DNA from 3 places in the Rhizobium sp. WW22 genome. Region 1 is predicted to be linked to each of the others. Evidence: predicted binding sites of a transcription regulator. Region 1 holds the regulator's gene; each other region holds the start of a gene.
The links. Region 1 encodes LexA, which represses DNA repair genes until DNA is damaged. Its sites were predicted from a motif close to TGTTCNNNNTGTGTTCNG; they were not measured.

Region 2: dnaE (DNA polymerase III subunit alpha) is a predicted target of LexA. The motif match lies at 1,787-1,804, and genes of this name have one in related genera.
Region 3: ACK83U_RS01265 (ATP-dependent helicase) is a predicted target of LexA. The motif match lies at 3,610-3,627, and genes of this name have one in related genera.

What each region holds. Positions count from the first base shown of each region.
Region 1 covers NZ_CP178198.1:1,272,674-1,278,404, reverse strand. The annotation lists gene kdsA (3-deoxy-8-phosphooctulonate synthase) at 1-298, opposite strand, end outside; partial or broken gene ACK83U_RS06420 (VOC family protein) at 295-1,181, opposite strand; gene lexA (transcriptional repressor LexA) at 1,602-2,324, shown strand; gene ACK83U_RS06410 (ComEC/Rec2 family competence protein) at 2,305-4,773, opposite strand; gene gltA (citrate synthase) at 5,065-5,731, shown strand, end outside.
Region 2 covers NZ_CP178198.1:1,022,608-1,028,338, forward strand. The annotation lists gene ACK83U_RS05110 (ABC transporter ATP-binding protein) at 1-540, shown strand, start outside; gene ACK83U_RS05115 (DUF5680 domain-containing protein) at 546-1,013, opposite strand; gene ACK83U_RS05120 (hypothetical protein) at 1,090-1,686, opposite strand; gene dnaE (DNA polymerase III subunit alpha) at 2,040-5,534, shown strand; gene ACK83U_RS05130 (L,D-transpeptidase family protein) at 5,597-5,731, opposite strand, start outside.
Region 3 covers NZ_CP178198.1:234,776-240,506, reverse strand. The annotation lists gene secD (protein translocase subunit SecD) at 1-2,503, shown strand, start outside; gene ACK83U_RS01270 (SMP-30/gluconolactonase/LRE family protein) at 2,552-3,427, opposite strand; gene ACK83U_RS01265 (ATP-dependent helicase) at 3,703-5,731, shown strand, end outside.

The sequences.
Region 1 (5,731 bases):
CGGTCAGGACCGGGAAGCCATATTCCTTCTTCAGGTCTTCAAAGACTTCCAGCGCCTTTTCCAGCCCGATGCCGCGCTTGCCCGACAGCGATGTACGGTTCGCCTTGTCGAAGGAGGACTTGTAGACGAGGCCGATGCCCAGCTTGCCGCAAAGTTCCTTCAAAACGCCGGCAACCATGAAAGCATGGTCGCGGCTTTCCATCTGGCAGGGACCGGCGATCAGCGACAGCTTTGCAGTATTGGAAAAAAGGACCTTGGAGGCGCCCTCGCCGACGGTGACTTCGGAATTTGTGCTCATTTTATCTCCTCAAAGGCGAACAATGCGCCCTGACCGGGCGCCAACCTCGCCAATAGACGATTGTTCTTACGCGTATAGGTGACGCCGTTAGCAGTGAAATGCGACGATGTCACGGAAAGATCGCGCGTTTTGAAAAGGATTGCCCGCGCCCTGAGCCCCGGATCATTCGTGCGAACAGGCAGATCATAGAATGCCTCCATTCCTTCCGGCGTCAAAATCTCGAGATCGGCATTGGCAGTCCTGATCGTCAGGCCAAAGGAATGTTCCATAATGCGTGGGTCGCCGACAACCTCTTCGAAGAAACCGCGATAGACCGCCGGCTTCGGCGCGCAAAGCGCTACCCGCGCGATACCAGTCACGCCGTTCTCGTGACGCTCGAGCGCGCTGCGATCAGCCGGCAGCGGATTGATGCGCTGACAGCAGAAAGCGAGAAAATCCGGCGCGCGCAGATCGGCGGCAAGGGCAAGACGAAAGCCTGCCGTGGTTTCGGTTCCATCCGGCATCTCATCGGACGGGAGAAATCCAGCATTCGCCCCGCCGAAATCGCCGCCGCGTTGAAACGCTTGTCATCCGCCACCGCATCATCCGTACCGAATACCACGGCCGAGAAGCCATCATCCCCCACCCGGAAACGATAAGCCTGATCGCGCGCGACGAAAACATTGCCATCCACGATGCTCTTCTCGCATTGCTCCGGAGATGCGACGCCCAGAGGTTCGAGATAGGTTTTATCGGCAAGGAAGACGCAGGCATTCTGAGTGCCAAAGGGATGGCACGCATCTGGAGCCACGGTGAAACCGAGCTTGCCGAGACGTTCGCGCGCCAGAGCGATGTTGACGGTCGGCAGCACGAGATGATCCAGCGGATGCGGAGACGAAATCATGGCTTCTCCTGTTTGCTTGCGGAAGCAGATTTGCGCCCATCCCCCAAGCAATTCAAGATGGAAGGATGGAACATCCCGAAGCACACGACATGGATCGAAGGCGATCTCGCAAACGTGATTGCTGATTCTCTCCCATAGCCGGCTCATGCAGTAGCGCGGCACTTTGATCCAAATGCTGGGCGCACGGACTGAACGACAAGGCCCTGGAAGCGAACAGAGCGGCATTTCTCATATTTTTCCATGGGTTAACGCAGATATGGCGCCTCGATGTTCCGATCCGATCCATTCGCAAATGGTAATTATTTAACTGCCCCCACAAGGCTTTACCGAAATTTAAGCACTTGCGGAACACATATGGAACATATAGTGTCCGTTCTGGATTTGTTTCACGGCTTTTCTTGATTCTGAGGTTCCAAGACGATGTTGACGCGCAAGCAGCAGGAACTGCTTCTCTTCATTCACGAACGCATGAAGGAATCCGGTGTTCCGCCATCCTTCGACGAGATGAAGGATGCACTGGATCTGGCATCCAAATCCGGCATTCACCGCCTGATCACGGCGCTGGAGGAGCGAGGTTTCATCCGCAGGCTGCCGAACCGGGCCAGAGCGCTCGAAGTCATCAAGCTTCCCGACGCCTATAATCCGAGCCTGCAACAGCGCCGCGGTTTTTCGCCCAGCGTCATCGAGGGCAGCCTCGGCAAGCCGCAGCCCGTTGCCCCGCCCGCTCCGTCGAAAGTGGCAAATGACGATCACAACGGCTCGGCGTCCGTACCTGTGATGGGCCGCATCGCCGCCGGCGTTCCGATCTCGGCAATCCAGAACAATACGCACGACATTACCGTTCCCGCCGACATGCTCGGCTCCGGCGAACATTATGCGCTCGAAGTTCGCGGGGATTCGATGATCGATGCCGGAATTTTCGACGGCGACACGGTCATCATCCGCAATTCGACGACGGCCAATCCCGGCGATATCGTCGTTGCACTCGTCGACGATGAAGAAGCTACCTTGAAGCGCTTCCGTCGCAAGGGTGCCTCCATCGCGCTGGAAGCCGCCAACCCAGCCTATGAAACCCGCATCTTCGGGCCGGATCGCGTCAAAGTTCAGGGCAAGCTCGTCGGCCTTATTCGTCGCTATCACTGACCGGTGAATTGTCCAGAACTGGTGGTGCCTTTGCAATTGGCGCGTCGAATTTGTCGGTGCGCCAATCATAGGTTCGATGCCTGGTCCATGGGCGCTGCGGGTTGTTGAATGCGGCTGAGATGATGGGCTTGTCTACGGAAAGCACCATTTCGATGGAGCCGGTTTTGCGCAATGTCGCACCGGTTATGAGCGTTGCTCCGGAGCGGCAATGGTCCAGCCGCAGCCGGATTGGCGTCACGATAATATTCCCGGTGTCGCAAGCCGTGGGCAGATAGGCTGCGTTCTCGATGGTGACCAATATCGCGCCGTTTTCGAGCATGGCGACACACCATGCTCCCTTCTGACAGGCAAAGCTGCCTTGCATGGTGCGGTCTAAAGCTTCTTCCATTGCGGTGCGGACCGCCTTCTGCTCGTCATTGCTTAATCGCTTATGCCGATCCGTCTTGCTGATCTGCGGAAGCCGGCTATCGGTCGGGAGCATGGTCGGCGGTTGATGTTCGGCCGCGACGAGCGCTTTCTGCCATTGCTCGAAGATGAAGGCCTGCGGTCTCTCGCGATTGGTGGCGAGGATATCGTTCTGGCGCAAGGCAACCAGAATGCCATCTTCCGAGATCATCAGATCCGGCTTCGGCACACCAGAGCCGAACGCGGCTACACCGACAGATGACAGCAGCAGCAACAGGCCCAGATGGCGAAGCCGGGTCCGCAGCATGCTCATGGTCAGGAAGCCAGCGATGAAAGTCGGCATCAGCCAGCCGGGCTGGCGACCGAAGGTAATGTCACCTCCCCACCCAGCCACCGTTTTTGCAACAGCGATCACAAGCTCCAGTCCCTCACCGGTGACTTTCCAGAACGGTCCATCGATTCCGAAAGGCATCAGCAGCATCGCCATCATACCGAAGGGCATGACGATGAAAGAGACGACGGGCATGGCCGCAAGGTTGGCAGCAAGTCCATATGTCGCCAACCGGTGAAAATGCTCGATCGAGAAAATGGCCGTCGACGCACCGCCGATGAACGAGGTCGACATCACGCCTCCAAAGAAGCGTGTGACGAACAGTAGCGGACTTAACAGACGGATGCGCGGCAGGATGTTTTCGCGATGCCGCCGTCGTTTCCAGAGCGAATAGCCTGATACCAGCGCCAGCGTAGCGGCGTAAGACATCTGGAAACTCGGACCGAGTACCTGAGACGGTGACAAGACTAGGATGACGATGGCTGAGAGCGCCACATTGCGCAAGCTGATGGATGGCCTGTCGAAAAGCACGGCCACCAGCATGATCGCCATCATGATGAAGGCGCGTTCGGCGGAGACGCCGAATCCGGAAATGAGGTAATAGGCCGTTACCGTTAGAAGCGCGCCGAAGGCTGCGAACTTCTTCGTCGGCCAAGCCTGGACGACACCGGGAAACAGGCTGAACAAATAGCGCAGACCGACATAGAAAATGCCAGCCGACAGCGCCATGTTGAGGCCGGAAATTGCAATGATGTGGGTCAGGCCGGCAATTCTCAGGGCTTCGGTCGTATCCTTCGAGATCGCACGTCTCTCATCGGTGACAAGCGCCGCTGCAAAGGCGCCGGTATCTCCTGGCAAGGTTTGCCTGATGCGGTCGCCGATGCTATTGCGCAGGCCAGCGAGCCAGATATCGGCCGCATCTAGTAACGAGCCGGCGGCATTATCACTAGATGGTGATAATAATTCCGGCGTTCCGTAGGCAAAGCCATTCGCGCCGATGCCGTTGAAATAGGAGCTGAAGGCAAAATCGTTGAGACCCGCCAATGCCGGTCCGGCCGGAGGCGTCAGGCGCGCCCTGCCCCGGATCCGATCCCCCAGATCGAACGGCTCCGCCTGCTTGCGCACGAAGACCGTAACCCGCTGCGGCGCGCGGCGGATAGAGGGTTTTTCCGTTGCCTCGACGCGGACGATATAGCGCCAGCGCCCATTGTCATAGGATTCCCGTCGCTCGATCTGCCCGGTCACGGTCGTCGTCACGGCCGAGTCGAGCATGACGGTGGAAACCCGCCAACTTTCCCACTGCGCGAGCGCCAGGCCCAGGCAGATGAGCATACCGGCGAAAAGCGTGTGATGAAGCAGCCTGCCCGCATCGCGCTTTAGCAAAAAGCCCAAAGCAAACAGAACGAGGCCTGCGAGAAACGCCTGCGGAGGCGGATCGACTTGCGCCTCGAACCAGATAATCGCACCCAAACCCATATAGATCGGCGCGAAAAGAACAGCGCGGCCATGGGCTGCCTCCTCCGCAATCAAGCCGAGGACAGCGGTTCCAAGGCGCTTCGGAACACGCAGCAAACGCGACGTCAGCGGCGCCTGATCCTGTGTTCGTTCCCATTGTTGTGCTTTGGCGCGGAGGATAATGGTGGCGGAAAAGGCGTGAGGTTGCGGAGACGCGGTGACGTCCCTGCTCTCTTCCTGCTGGTCGGATGCCTCCAAATTAGGCACTCGCTGACTGCCCCCGCACCAAATTACAGCTTCTGCGCGATTTGTGCCGTCACCATCCAGTGAATTCAACTGAAATCGGCGGGAACAAAGCTCAATTGGACCGGTTTCCCGGCGTAGCATACGAAAGGACGCTTCTGCAGTGCCCAAAAGTTGATACTGCATTGCACAATTTGGCGTTAGGATAACTTGGCATTAGGCTCTGGATCATATAGCTAGTCGGTAGTCGCTTAACCTTTTGGCGCTTTTTATGGCGTCAATCCCGCCAAATCTTGGAGGATCAGCATGACGGAACAAAGCGCGAAACTAACTTGGGGTGAAAAGACGGTGGACCTGCCGGTCAAGACCGGAACCATCGGCCCGAGTGTCATTGATATTGGTGCCCTTTACAAGAACACCTCCACTTTCACTTACGATCCTGGTTTCACCTCCACCGCATCGTGCGAGTCGAGCATCACCTATATCGATGGCGACGAAGGCGTTCTGCTGCACCGCGGCTATCCGATCGATCAGCTGGCCGAACACGGCGATTTCCTCGAAGTCTGCTACCTCCTTCTCTACGGCGAACTGCCGACGGCAGCGCAGAAGAAGGACTTCGACTATCGTGTGACCCACCACACGATGGTGCACGAGCAGATGTCGCGCTTCTTCACCGGCTTCCGCCGCGACGCGCATCCGATGGCCGTCATGTGCGGCTGTGTCGGCGCGCTCTCCGCCTTCTATCACGACTCGACCGACATCACCGATCCGCACCAGCGCATGGTCGCAAGCCTGCGCATGATCGCCAAGATGCCGACGCTTGCCGCCATGGCCTATAAGTACCATATCGGCCAGCCCTTCGTTTATCCGAAGAATGACCTCGACTATGCGTCGAACTTCCTGCGCATGTGCTTTGCCGTTCCGTGCGAAGAATATGTCGTCAACCCGGTGCTTGCCCGCGCCATGGACCGCA
Region 2 (5,731 bases), 250 kb from region 1:
AAATCAACGCTTCTGCATGTGGCCGGGCTGCTTGAGCATCCGGATGGCGGCGAAGTGCTCGTCAACGGTCAGGCCTGTGAGGACTTGTCTGACGATAGACGTACGGCCGTGCGCCGCAGCGAGATCGGCTTCGTCTATCAGTTCCATCACCTGCTTCCGGAATTCTCGGCGCTTGAGAATATCATGATGCCGCAGCTCATTTCCGGCCTTTCGCGGAAGGATGCCAGCGAGCGAGCCGCTCAGCTTCTAGACTACATGCGTATCGGCCATCGCGGTGATCATCGCCCCGCCGAATTGTCCGGCGGCGAGCAGCAACGCGTCGCAATCGCGCGGGCCGTCGCCAATGCCCCGCTGGTGCTGCTGGCGGATGAGCCCACCGGCAATCTCGATCCGGCGACCGCGCATTACGTCTTCGATGCACTGGAGGCGCTGGTGCGCCAATCCGGTCTTGCGGCCCTGATCGCCACGCACAATCACGAACTCGCTGCCCGCATGGATCGCCGTGTTACCTTGAGCGAAGGCAAGGTTGTGGAGGTCTGATCCTTTTACGGGATGATCAGGCCGCCGCGATAATCCAGTTCGTAAGCCTTGCGTTCGCTAACGATGATAGCTTCGTAGCCGCTGAAATGGTGGCAGTCGCCAATGTTTTCATCGATGTAAAGCCCATAGGCATGCTCGAACTCGAAGCCGCCGAGAAAGCGCCTTTCGTCAAGATAGAGCCGCAGGAGGGCCGCCTTGATCACCATGCCGGCGCGCGTTCCGTCGATCAGGTCGTGTTCGACGATATGGCCGAAATAGTTCATGGCCCATACCGGCTCGCCGTCATGCCATACGAGCTCTTGTCCGGCGAAGTCCGTGCCGCCGAAGTAGCTGTCGAGATAGCGCCAGCGCCCGCTCGCATAGCCAATGTCATGCGAGCCGCTACGGCAGGATGGCAGCTTCTCGCCGTCACCGACATAGGTTTCGGCTTTGGCGACGACAATAAAATCGTTCAGCTCGGCAAGATCCGGCATGACCCTCTCCAATTTTGGTAAGCGGCCAAGATGCCATTCAATGCGAGATTTGTAAAGAACAAAAAGAGAACATTTGCTAGCGATGGCTGCTTTCGCAGGCCTTCTGGCCGATATCATCCTGCCAGTCCTGTATGCTGATGGTCTTGGCATCGGCCTTTAGTATCTTGTCGTCCTTGGTCACCTTGCCGGTCAGGACGTTGTAATCGCAGCTATAGCTGTTACCGGGTTCGAGGTTGTCACGAAAATCGTAACTATAGCCGGCAACCAAAAATGCGCTGTTGCGATAGGCAAGCGTCAAAGTCTGATGCCATCGGTCGCGCCCGATCGCATCGTTCTGCGAGGTGATCGCGATTGAACCGCTCGGCAGTGCGGCGATCGATGGTTCCTGGCCGTAGATGCCGCCAGGCTCAGCGCGGCCCCATACCTTATCAGGGGCGGCGGCGGCAAGCTTCAGTAGCTCGTGCTCCTTGTCGCGGAGATAGATGTAGATCCCGATCTCATAATCTGCCTCGTCATTCGGCGGCATCGTCACCAGTAATGCAAGGTCCGGCTTGCCGTCCTTGTTCCAATCGCCGATCGCCGCGTCGATGATGCGGTCGGAAGCAATGGTGTCTTCGGCGCGAGCCGCGATTGCGGTCAAAAGAAGAATGAGAGCGCAGCCAAGTGACTTCATCGTGACCCCCGGTTTGCCTCTGCATAGCGCCGGGCCGCGCGGGCGTCCATCGCGGGCTAAAAAGTTCTCTGATGAAATTTACTGATGCTTCTATTGACTCTCGAACAAAAATGGAACAAAAAGAAAACATAACGAGTAAGGAGCGCCTAAATGACCGACATTATTCGAGACGTTGCAGCATTCACTTCCATCGTCATGTTCGTCACCAGCTTTTCCCTCATCATGATGGCGATGTAAGTTTTATCCCCGTTTGCACATGCTGTTCCCATATTTGATGGGAGCAACTTCTGGACTTTATGGTCCGCAATGCCGAAAATGTCGCTGATTCATTCAGGCGTGCGGAAGGGTATGAAATGGCGGATGCAGGTGGCAGCGGCGTGGCAGCGCCGGTCGGCGAAATGCCGGAGTTTGTGCACCTCAGGGTTCATTCCGCCTATTCTCTGCTAGAGGGCGCATTGCCGCTCAAGAAGATATTGGCCAAGGCTGCCGGGGACAGTCAGCCGGCCATTGCGATTACCGATACGAACAATCTGTTCGTCGCCCTGGAATTCTCGCAGAAGGCGATGGATGAAGGGCTGCAGCCGATCATTGGCTGTCAGGTATCGATCGATATGGAGGATGGCGGCGAGAGCGAGAAGCGCGGGCCGCAGCAAGCTTTGGCGAAGATGCCATCCATCGTGCTGCTTGCCGCGACCGAGCGGGGATATGAGCGCCTCGTCGATCTCGTCAGTCGGGCCTATCTCGGCGGCGAGGGCAACAGCGCCGTTCACATCGCAGCCTCATGGCTGGATGAGATCGGTACGGGAGGGTTGATCGCGCTCACCGGTTCGCTCACCGGCCCGGTCGATATGGCTTTGAAAGAAGGGCATGCCGCACAGGCGCTCTCCCGGTTGTTGAGACTGAAGCAGCTGTTCGATGACAGGCTCTATGTCGAATTGCAGCGCCACGGCACCTATGATCGTCGTCACGAGCAAAAGATGATCAAGCTGGCTTACGAGCACGAGATCCCGCTTGTTGCCACCAACGAAGCCTTTTTCCCGACGCGGGACGATTACGATGCGCATGACGCCTTGATGGCGGTGGCCCACAATGCCATCGTCTCGGACGATACGCGATTTCGCCTGACGCCGGATCACTATCTGAAGAGCCGCGCAGACATGGCAAAGCTTTTCGCCAACTTGCCGGAAGCGCTTGACAACACGGTCGAAATCGCTCGCCGCTGCTCCTTCGTGTTGAAGACCCGCTCGCCGATCCTGCCGCGCTTTACCGGGGCGACTGACGACCCTGAAGAGGCCGGGCGCGCCGAGGCGGCCGAGCTGCGCGCTCAGGCGGTAGAGGGCCTCGAGCAGCGCATAACCTCGCTTGGTATGGCACCGGGTTACGAGGAGAAGGACTATCGCGATCGGCTGGAATTCGAACTGAGCGTCATCGAGCGCATGAAGTTTCCCGGCTACTTTCTGATCGTTGCCGATTTCATCAAATGGGCCAAGCGCCACGATATCCCTGTCGGCCCCGGTCGCGGTTCCGGTGCGGGTTCGCTGGTCGCCTACGCCCTTACCATCACCGACGTCGATCCGCTGCGCTTCTCGCTGCTGTTCGAGCGCTTCCTCAACCCGGAACGCGTCTCCATGCCAGACTTCGATATCGACTTCTGCCAGGACCGGCGTGAAGAGGTGATTCGCTACGTGCAGGCCAAATACGGCCGCGAGCAGGTGGCGCAGATCATCACCTTCGGTTCGCTGCAGGCACGCGCCGCCTTGCGCGATGTTGGCCGCGTGCTGGAAATGCCCTATGGCCAGGTCGATAAGATCTGCAAGCTGGTGCCGAACAATCCCGCCAATCCGACCCCGCTGAGCAAAGCGATCGAGGAGGAGCCGCGCTTGCAGGAGGAGGCGGACAAGGAGCCGGTTGTCGCCCGTCTTCTCGATATCGCCCAGAAGATCGAAGGCCTCTATCGCCACGCATCGACACATGCCGCCGGTATCGTCATCGGCGACCGCCCGCTATCGAAGCTCGTGCCGATGTATCGCGACCCGCGCTCCGACATGCCCGTCACCCAGTTCAACATGAAATGGGTGGAGCAAGCCGGCCTGGTGAAGTTCGACTTCCTCGGTCTGAAGACGCTGACCGTCCTGAAAACGGCGGTCGATTTCGTCGCGAAACGCGGTATCTCGATCGATCTTGCCAGCATCCCGCTCGACGACAAGAAGACCTACGATATGCTCTCGCGCGGTGAGACGGTCGGCGTGTTCCAGGTGGAAAGTGCGGGCATGCGCAAGGCGCTGATCGGCATGCGGCCGGACTGCATCGAGGATATTATCGCGCTCGTGGCGCTTTATCGTCCAGGTCCGATGGAGAACATCCCGGTCTATAATGCCCGCAAGCACGGCGAGGAAGAGATCGAATCGATCCACCCGAAGATCGACTATCTCTTGAAGGAAACTCAGGGCGTTATCGTCTATCAGGAGCAGGTGATGCAGGTCGCCCAGGTGCTCTCGGGCTATTCGCTCGGCGAAGCCGATCTTCTGCGCCGCGCCATGGGTAAGAAGATCAAGGCGGAGATGGACCAGCAGCGCGAGCGCTTCGTCGACGGTGCCATCAAGAACGGCGTGTCGAAGGGGCAGGCCGATGTCATCTTCGATCTGCTCGCCAAATTCGCGAATTACGGCTTCAACAAGTCGCACGCCGCCGCCTACGCCATCGTCTCCTACCAGACCGCCTATATGAAGGCGCACTATCCAGTGGAGTTCCTGGCCGCGTCGATGACGCTCGATATGTCCAATACCGAGAAGGTCAACGACTTCCGTCAGGACGCCAAGCGGCTGGGCATCGAGGTCATCGCGCCTTCCGTGCAGACCTCATTCCGCCATTTTGAAACGGGCGAAAACCGCATCTATTATGCACTGGCCGCCATCAAGGGCGTCGGTGAATCCGCCGTCGACCATATCGTCGAGGTGCGCGGCGATCAGCCCTTTGCCAGCATCGAGGATTTCTGCCTGCGCATCGATCCCAAGCAGATCAACCGCCGCGTTCTGGAAAGCCTGATCTGCGCCGGTGCTTTCGATTGCTTCGAAATCGACCGTGCGCAGCTGATTGCCGGCTTGGACCGCGTCATGGGCTATGCCCAGGTGGCGCAGGAAAACAAGCGCAGCGGCCAGCATGACATGTTCGGAAGTGCTGCCTCCGGTCCGGAAAAAATCGTGTTTCCGCCCTATACGCCGTGGCTCGCCTCGGAGCGTCTGCTGCGCGAATTCCAGGTGCTCGGTTTCTATCTGACGGCACATCCGCTCGATACTTATAAGAGCGTGCTCGACAAGATGCGGGTGCAGCCCTTCGCCGATTTTTCCGCGGCGGTGAAGCAAGGCGCCAGCAACGGTCGCTTGGCCGGCACTGTCATCTCGAAGCAGGAGCGCAAGACGCGCACCGGCAACAAGATGGGCATCTTCGTCTTTTCGGATGCTTCCGGCCAGTTCGAAGCCGTGCTTTTCTCTGAAACGCTCAACCAGTATCGCGACGTTCTCGAAGTCGGCAAATCCTTCGTGATCACGGCTCAGGCGGACGAGCGCCCCGAGGGTATCAGCCTGCGCCTGCAGACAGCACAGTCGCTGGAAGAGAAGTCGTTGCAGATGCAGAAGGCGCTGCGCGTCTATGTCCGCGATTCCGGCCCGCTGAAAGCCGTTGCCGCGCATCTGAACACGAAAGGCGACGGCCTCGTTTCCTTCATTGTCATCAAGGAAGAGGGGTTGCGAGAGGTCGAGGTGGCGCTACCGGAGAAATATCGCATTACGCCTGAAATCGCCGCCGCATTGCGCACGGCGCCGGGCGTGATCGACGTGGAGCTGGTCTGAAGCAATTCCGGGAAAAGTGTATAGCGGTTTTCCGTCCGGAATTGCGTAAAAACAAAAAGGCTCTAGCCCTTTTTACCCAGCGCGCCGTTGTTGGTAAGGGTGATGAAATCGGTCTCGTTGCCGGTTTCCGGTCCGACGCCGGTATCGGAAATCGTCAGCGACGATCCCGCGGTCAGCAGATCCTCGATGCGGTGACG
Region 3 (5,731 bases), 1.0 Mb from region 1:
CTTTCTGATTGCAATGCCGAACGTGCTGCCGCAGTCTGTTCTCAGCAAGATCCCATCCTGGCTGCCTCATAGCCAGGTTTCGCTCGGCCTCGACCTTCGCGGCGGTTCCTATCTCGTTCTTGAAGTCGACGAGAAGGATCTGACGAACGGCCGGCTGCAATCGCTGCAGCAGGACGCCCGGCGCGTGCTGCGCGACAAGAACATCCAGACCCGCTCGATCATCCGCAACGGCGATCAGATCGTCGTGACGCTCACCGATCCCTCGCAGAGCAGCGATGCAGTGACGCAACTGCGCACGCTTGCCAATACGATCACATCCGGCCTCTCAGCCGGTCAGTCCGATCTCAACATCACGCCGAATGGCGCGACGGTCGCGATGTCCTTCTCGCAAGCCGGCATTTCCGCTAATGTGGATTCAGCCGTTCAGCAGAGCCTTGAAGTCATCCGCAAGCGCGTCGACCAGGTGGGCGTCGCCGAGCCGACCATTCAGCGCGTCGGACCGAACCGCGTTCTCGTCCAGCTTCCGGGTGCGCAGGATCCCTCGCATCTGCGCGAGCTTCTCGGCTCGACCGCGAAAATGTCCTTCCATCTGCTCGCCGACAATGCCGATCCAAACAATCCGCCTCCCGGCGTCACCATCATGAAGGACGAGCGGGGCACCAGCTATCCGGTTCTCGACCGCATCGAACTGTCCGGCGACCGTCTGACGGACGCCCGCGTCAGCTTCGATCCGAACACGCACGAGCCGCTCGTCACCTTCCGCTTCGACAGCGCCGGCGCCAACCGTTTTGCCGAAATCACCCGCGAAAATGTCGGCAAGCCCTTCGCAATCGTTCTCGACAACAAGGTGCTGAGCGCACCGAATATCCGCGAGCCGATCACCGGCGGTTCAGGCCAGATCTCCGGCAACTTCACCGCAGACAGCGCCACCACGCTTGCAGCCCTGCTGCGCGCCGGCGCTCTGCCCGCCAAGCTCACCGTCATCGAAGAACGCACCGTCGGCGCCGATCTCGGTAGCGACGCGATCCAGAAGGGCATCTATAGCGGCCTCGTCGGCTTCGTCCTGGTTGCCGCCTTCATCTTCGTGCTCTATGGCGCCTGGGGCATTCTCGCCAATGTCGCGCTGCTCATCCACACGGTCCTGACCTTCTCAGCCCTGACGCTTGTCGGCGCCACGCTGACGCTGCCCGGCATCGCCGGTATCGTCCTTGGCATCGGCCTTGCGGTTGATGCCAACGTTCTCATCAACGAGCGCATCCGCGAAGAAACCCGCAAGGGCCGCGGCGCCTTCGCCGCCATCGATAACGGCTTCAAGAAGGCCTATTCGACGATCATCGACGGCAACATGACAGCCCTCATCGCCGCCGCGATCCTGTTCTACTTCGGCTCCGGCCCCGTTCGCGGCTTTGCCGTGACCATGGGTCTCGGTCTCATTATCTCGATGTTCACCTCCGTCGCCTTCGTGCGCGTCGTGATGATCGCCATCACCCGTCGCCGCAAGCTGAAGGTGATCAACATCAGACCGCTGATCCCTTTCAGCCCCTATGACAAGCACATCCAGTTCATGAAGGCCCGCTTCTTCGGCGTCACCGTCTCGGCGATCCTGTCGATCGCCTCGGTGGTTCTGTTCATCCATCCGGGCCTCAACTACGGCGTTGATTTCCGCGGCGGCATCCAGATGTCGGTCAAGACCAAGGACGCAGCCGATCTGTCTACGTTCCGCGAGGGCTTGAACACGCTCGGCCTCGGCGAAATCGCACTGCAGTCCTTCGGCGACAACAACAGCCTTCTTGTCCGCGCCCAGCGCCAGGACGGCGGCGAAGAGGCGCAGACGGCGGCCGTGACCAAGCTCAAGGCCGAAATCGTCAAGATCGACCCAAGCGCGACCATCGAAGGCACCGATGTCATCGGTCCGAAGGTCTCGGGCGAGCTTGCCTGGGCCGGCATCCTGTCAGTCGTAATCGCCAGCCTGGCGATGCTCGTCTATATCTGGGTGCGGTTCGAATGGCCGTTCGCGGTCGGCGCCATCGTCACGCTGGTGCTCGATGTGACCAAGGCGATCGGCTTCTTCGCGATCACCGGCCTCGATTTCAACCTGACGGCCATCGCCGCGATCCTGACGCTTGTGGGATATTCGGTGAACGACAAGGTCGTGGTCTATGACCGCATGCGTGAAAACATGCGGCTCTACAAGTCGATGCCGCTGCGCGACATCATCGACAAGTCGATCAACGAGACCCTGGCGCGAAGCCTCTATACCAATGCCACGGCTTTCTTGGCGCTGGTGCCGATGGCGATCTGGGGCGGCAGCGCCGTCTCCAGCTTCGCGATCCCCATGGTGTTCGGCATCCTCGTCGCCGGCGCCTCATCGGTCTTCATCGCCGCGCCGATCCTGCTGTTCCTCGGCGACTGGCGTCGCCGTCATGCCAAGCCGGTCGCCAATGACACGGGATCGGCAGACGGCAAGTCCAGTAAGGACAACAAGCAGATTCCTGCTGCTTAACACATGAAAAGAGGACATGCCCGGCTTCCGGGCATGTCCTCCAGCCGCTTACGAAATCGGCGGCATATGCAAAGGCAAACCAGGACGCGGGGCCGTAATCTTTTCTACAACTCCGTTTTCCTGCTCGCTGACGAGCAGATGCTTGCCGTCCACGGTGAAGGCGATATTGGCCGGCCTTGTGCCGTCGGTGCGGATATGGCCGGCCATTTTTCCCTCGGTGTCCACCATGGAAATTTCACCTAGGCCGTACATGGCACAATACAGCATGCCACTGCGATCAAAAGCGAGGCCTGCCGGTCCGCGCAGCGCATTGACGGCAGGGGATGTCATCGACTGGACAAACATTTCCTGCCTGCCGCCCACGACTTGCCGATAGATTTTTCCGGTCAGCGTTTCGCTATAGTAGAGCAATCCGTCGGCACCGAAGGCAATACCGCTCGCAAAGAGCAAGCCTGCTGCCAGGACCCGGATGACCCGGCCCTCCGAAGGATCGATCTGATAGACGCAGCCATTATAAGCCGCCTTGAAGAAATCGGGATGGATGTGGCCGCCTTCGAGAAGATTGGCAAGGCGGATACCGGAATCGATCATATAAAGCAGGCCGTCAGGTCCGAAAGCGAGTGCATTCGGATGGAGAAACGGACCATCGGCGCTGCCTTCAATGACCTGCAGGACGCGGCCTTGCGCCGACAATCTGACAAGGGAATTCTCCGGGCCGTTGGCAACCCAGAAACATCCGTCACCATCCGCCGCAATCCCCATCGGCCAGCCGCCGACCCGGCAAAGTTCCTGCGGTACGCCGCTTGCGTCGAAAAGTTTCAGACAGCGGCGACTGGCATCCATTTCTACGACCGCGAGGCGACCGTCCGGCAAGGCCAGGAGGCCGCTAGGCAGACGCAGCCCGGTGGCAATCGTTTCGTTCATGTTTTGAAACCTTCATTCTACGCATTACGAAGCCCCAAAAACTCAAAATGCTGCGCCGAAATGATACATAAGCACGAAGAAGATCCTTTTCGAGCCGGGCGAATGCAAATCCCGATAAGATTCTTGCGCCAGAGGTCACATCCGCGTGCGAGCCCTGTTAATCTTGACAGGCTTTAGCGATTCGGAACATCCATAGAACGTTCCTATATCTTCGCGTTTGCGATTCGCCGCATATCGCGCTCCGCGCCGGCCGCCGGAGGTAGTCAGGAGAGTTGATGACCGCCGCCTATCTGGAAAAGCTGAACCCGGAGCAACGGCTGGCGGTGGAACACGGCACGACTGTAGGCGACGGTCATATTGCCGGGCCTCTGCTGGTCATCGCCGGAGCCGGCTCCGGCAAGACGAATACGCTTGCGCATCGCGTCGCGCATCTGATCGTCAAAGGCGCAGACCCGCGCCGCATCCTGCTGATGACCTTTTCGCGCCGCGCCGCCGCCGAAATGGGCCGCCGCGTCGAGCGCATCTGCCGCGAGGTGCTGGGTGCGAATTCCGGCATCACCGCCGATGCACTTGCCTGGACAGGTACGTTCCACGGCATCGGCGCGCGCCTGCTGCGGGATTATGCAGAACAGATCGGCATCGACCCGGCCTTCACGATCCACGACCGCGAAGACAGTGCCGACCTGATGAATCTGGCGCGCCACGACCTCGGCTTTTCGAAGACGGAGAACCGCTTCCCGACCAAGGCGACCTGCCTTGCCATCTATTCGCGCTCCGTCAACGCCGAAGCGCCGCTCGACGGCGTGCTGCGCGACTTCTTCCCTTGGTGCGCCATGTGGGAGCAGCAGCTGCGCGATCTTTTCGCCTGTTATGTCGAGGCAAAGCAGGTGCAGAACGTGCTCGATTACGACGACCTGCTGCTCTATTGGGCGCATATGCTGCAGGAGCCTCTGATCGCCGAGGATATCGGCAGCCGCTTCGACCATGTACTCGTCGACGAATATCAGGACACCAACCGGCTGCAATCCTCCATCCTGCTCGCCCTGAAGCCGGATGGCCGGGGATTGACCGTCGTCGGCGACGACGCGCAATCGATCTATTCCTTCCGTGCCGCCACCGTACGCAACATTCTCGATTTCCCCAAGGCTTTTACGCCATCGGCCGATATTGTCACGCTCGACCGCAACTATCGCTCGACACAGCCGATCCTAGCTGCAGCTAACGCCGTGATCGATCTTGCGTCCGAGCGCTTCACCAAGAACCTGCGCACGGAGCGGCAAAGCGTAGAGCGGCCGCGGCTGGTGACCGTGCGCGACGAGGCCGATCAGGCGCGCTACATCGCCGATCAGGTGCTGGAAAATCGCGAGGGTGGCGCAAGGCTCAAGCAGCAGGCGGTGCTTTTTCGCACTTCGAGCCATAGCGGCCCGCTGGAAGTGGAGCTCACCCGCCGCAACATCCCTTTCGTCAAATTCGGCGGGCTGAAATTCCTTGACAGCGCCCATGTCAAGGACATGCTGGCGGCGCTGCGTTTCGCCCAGAATCCGCGCGACCGCGTGGCCGGCTTCCGCCTGATGCAGCTCCTGCCCGGCGTCGGCCCTGCGACAGCACAGCGCGTACTCGACCAGATCGGCGAAGATGCAAGCCCGATCACGGCACTCACAGAACTCCCGCCGCCACCGCGCACGGGAGACGATTGGACCGCCTTTGTCGAGACGATGCGGGAGGTCAAAAGCGGGAAGGCCGGCTGGCCATCGGAAATCGGCCTCGTTCGCCAATGGTACGAACCGCATCTGGAACGCGTATATGAGGATGCATCGACCCGCCAGGCGGATCTCGTCCAGCTCGAACAGATTGCCGCGGGCTACGGCTCGCGTGAGCGCTTCCTCACCGAGCTGACGCTCGATCCGCCCGACGCCACCAGCGACCAGGCGGGTGTGCCGCTACTCGATGAGGACTATCTGATCCTCTCCACTATCCATTCCGCCAAGGGCCAGGAGTGGACGAAGGTCTTCATCCTCAACGCCGTCGATGGCTGCATCCCCGCCGATCTCGCCGTCGGATCATCCGCCGAAATCGAGGAGGAACGACGGCTGCTCTATGTCGCGATGACGCGGGCTAAGGACAATCTCGATCTCGTCATTCCGCAGCGGTTCTTCGTGCACGGCCAGCATGCGCAGGGCGACAAGCATGTCTTCGCCTCGCGCACCCGCTTCATTCCGGCAACATTGCTGCAATTTTTCGAGGTCTGCGGCTGGCCGCAGGCACGGGCTGAAAGCGCTGCCGCCATTCGGGCGCGCGAGGTGC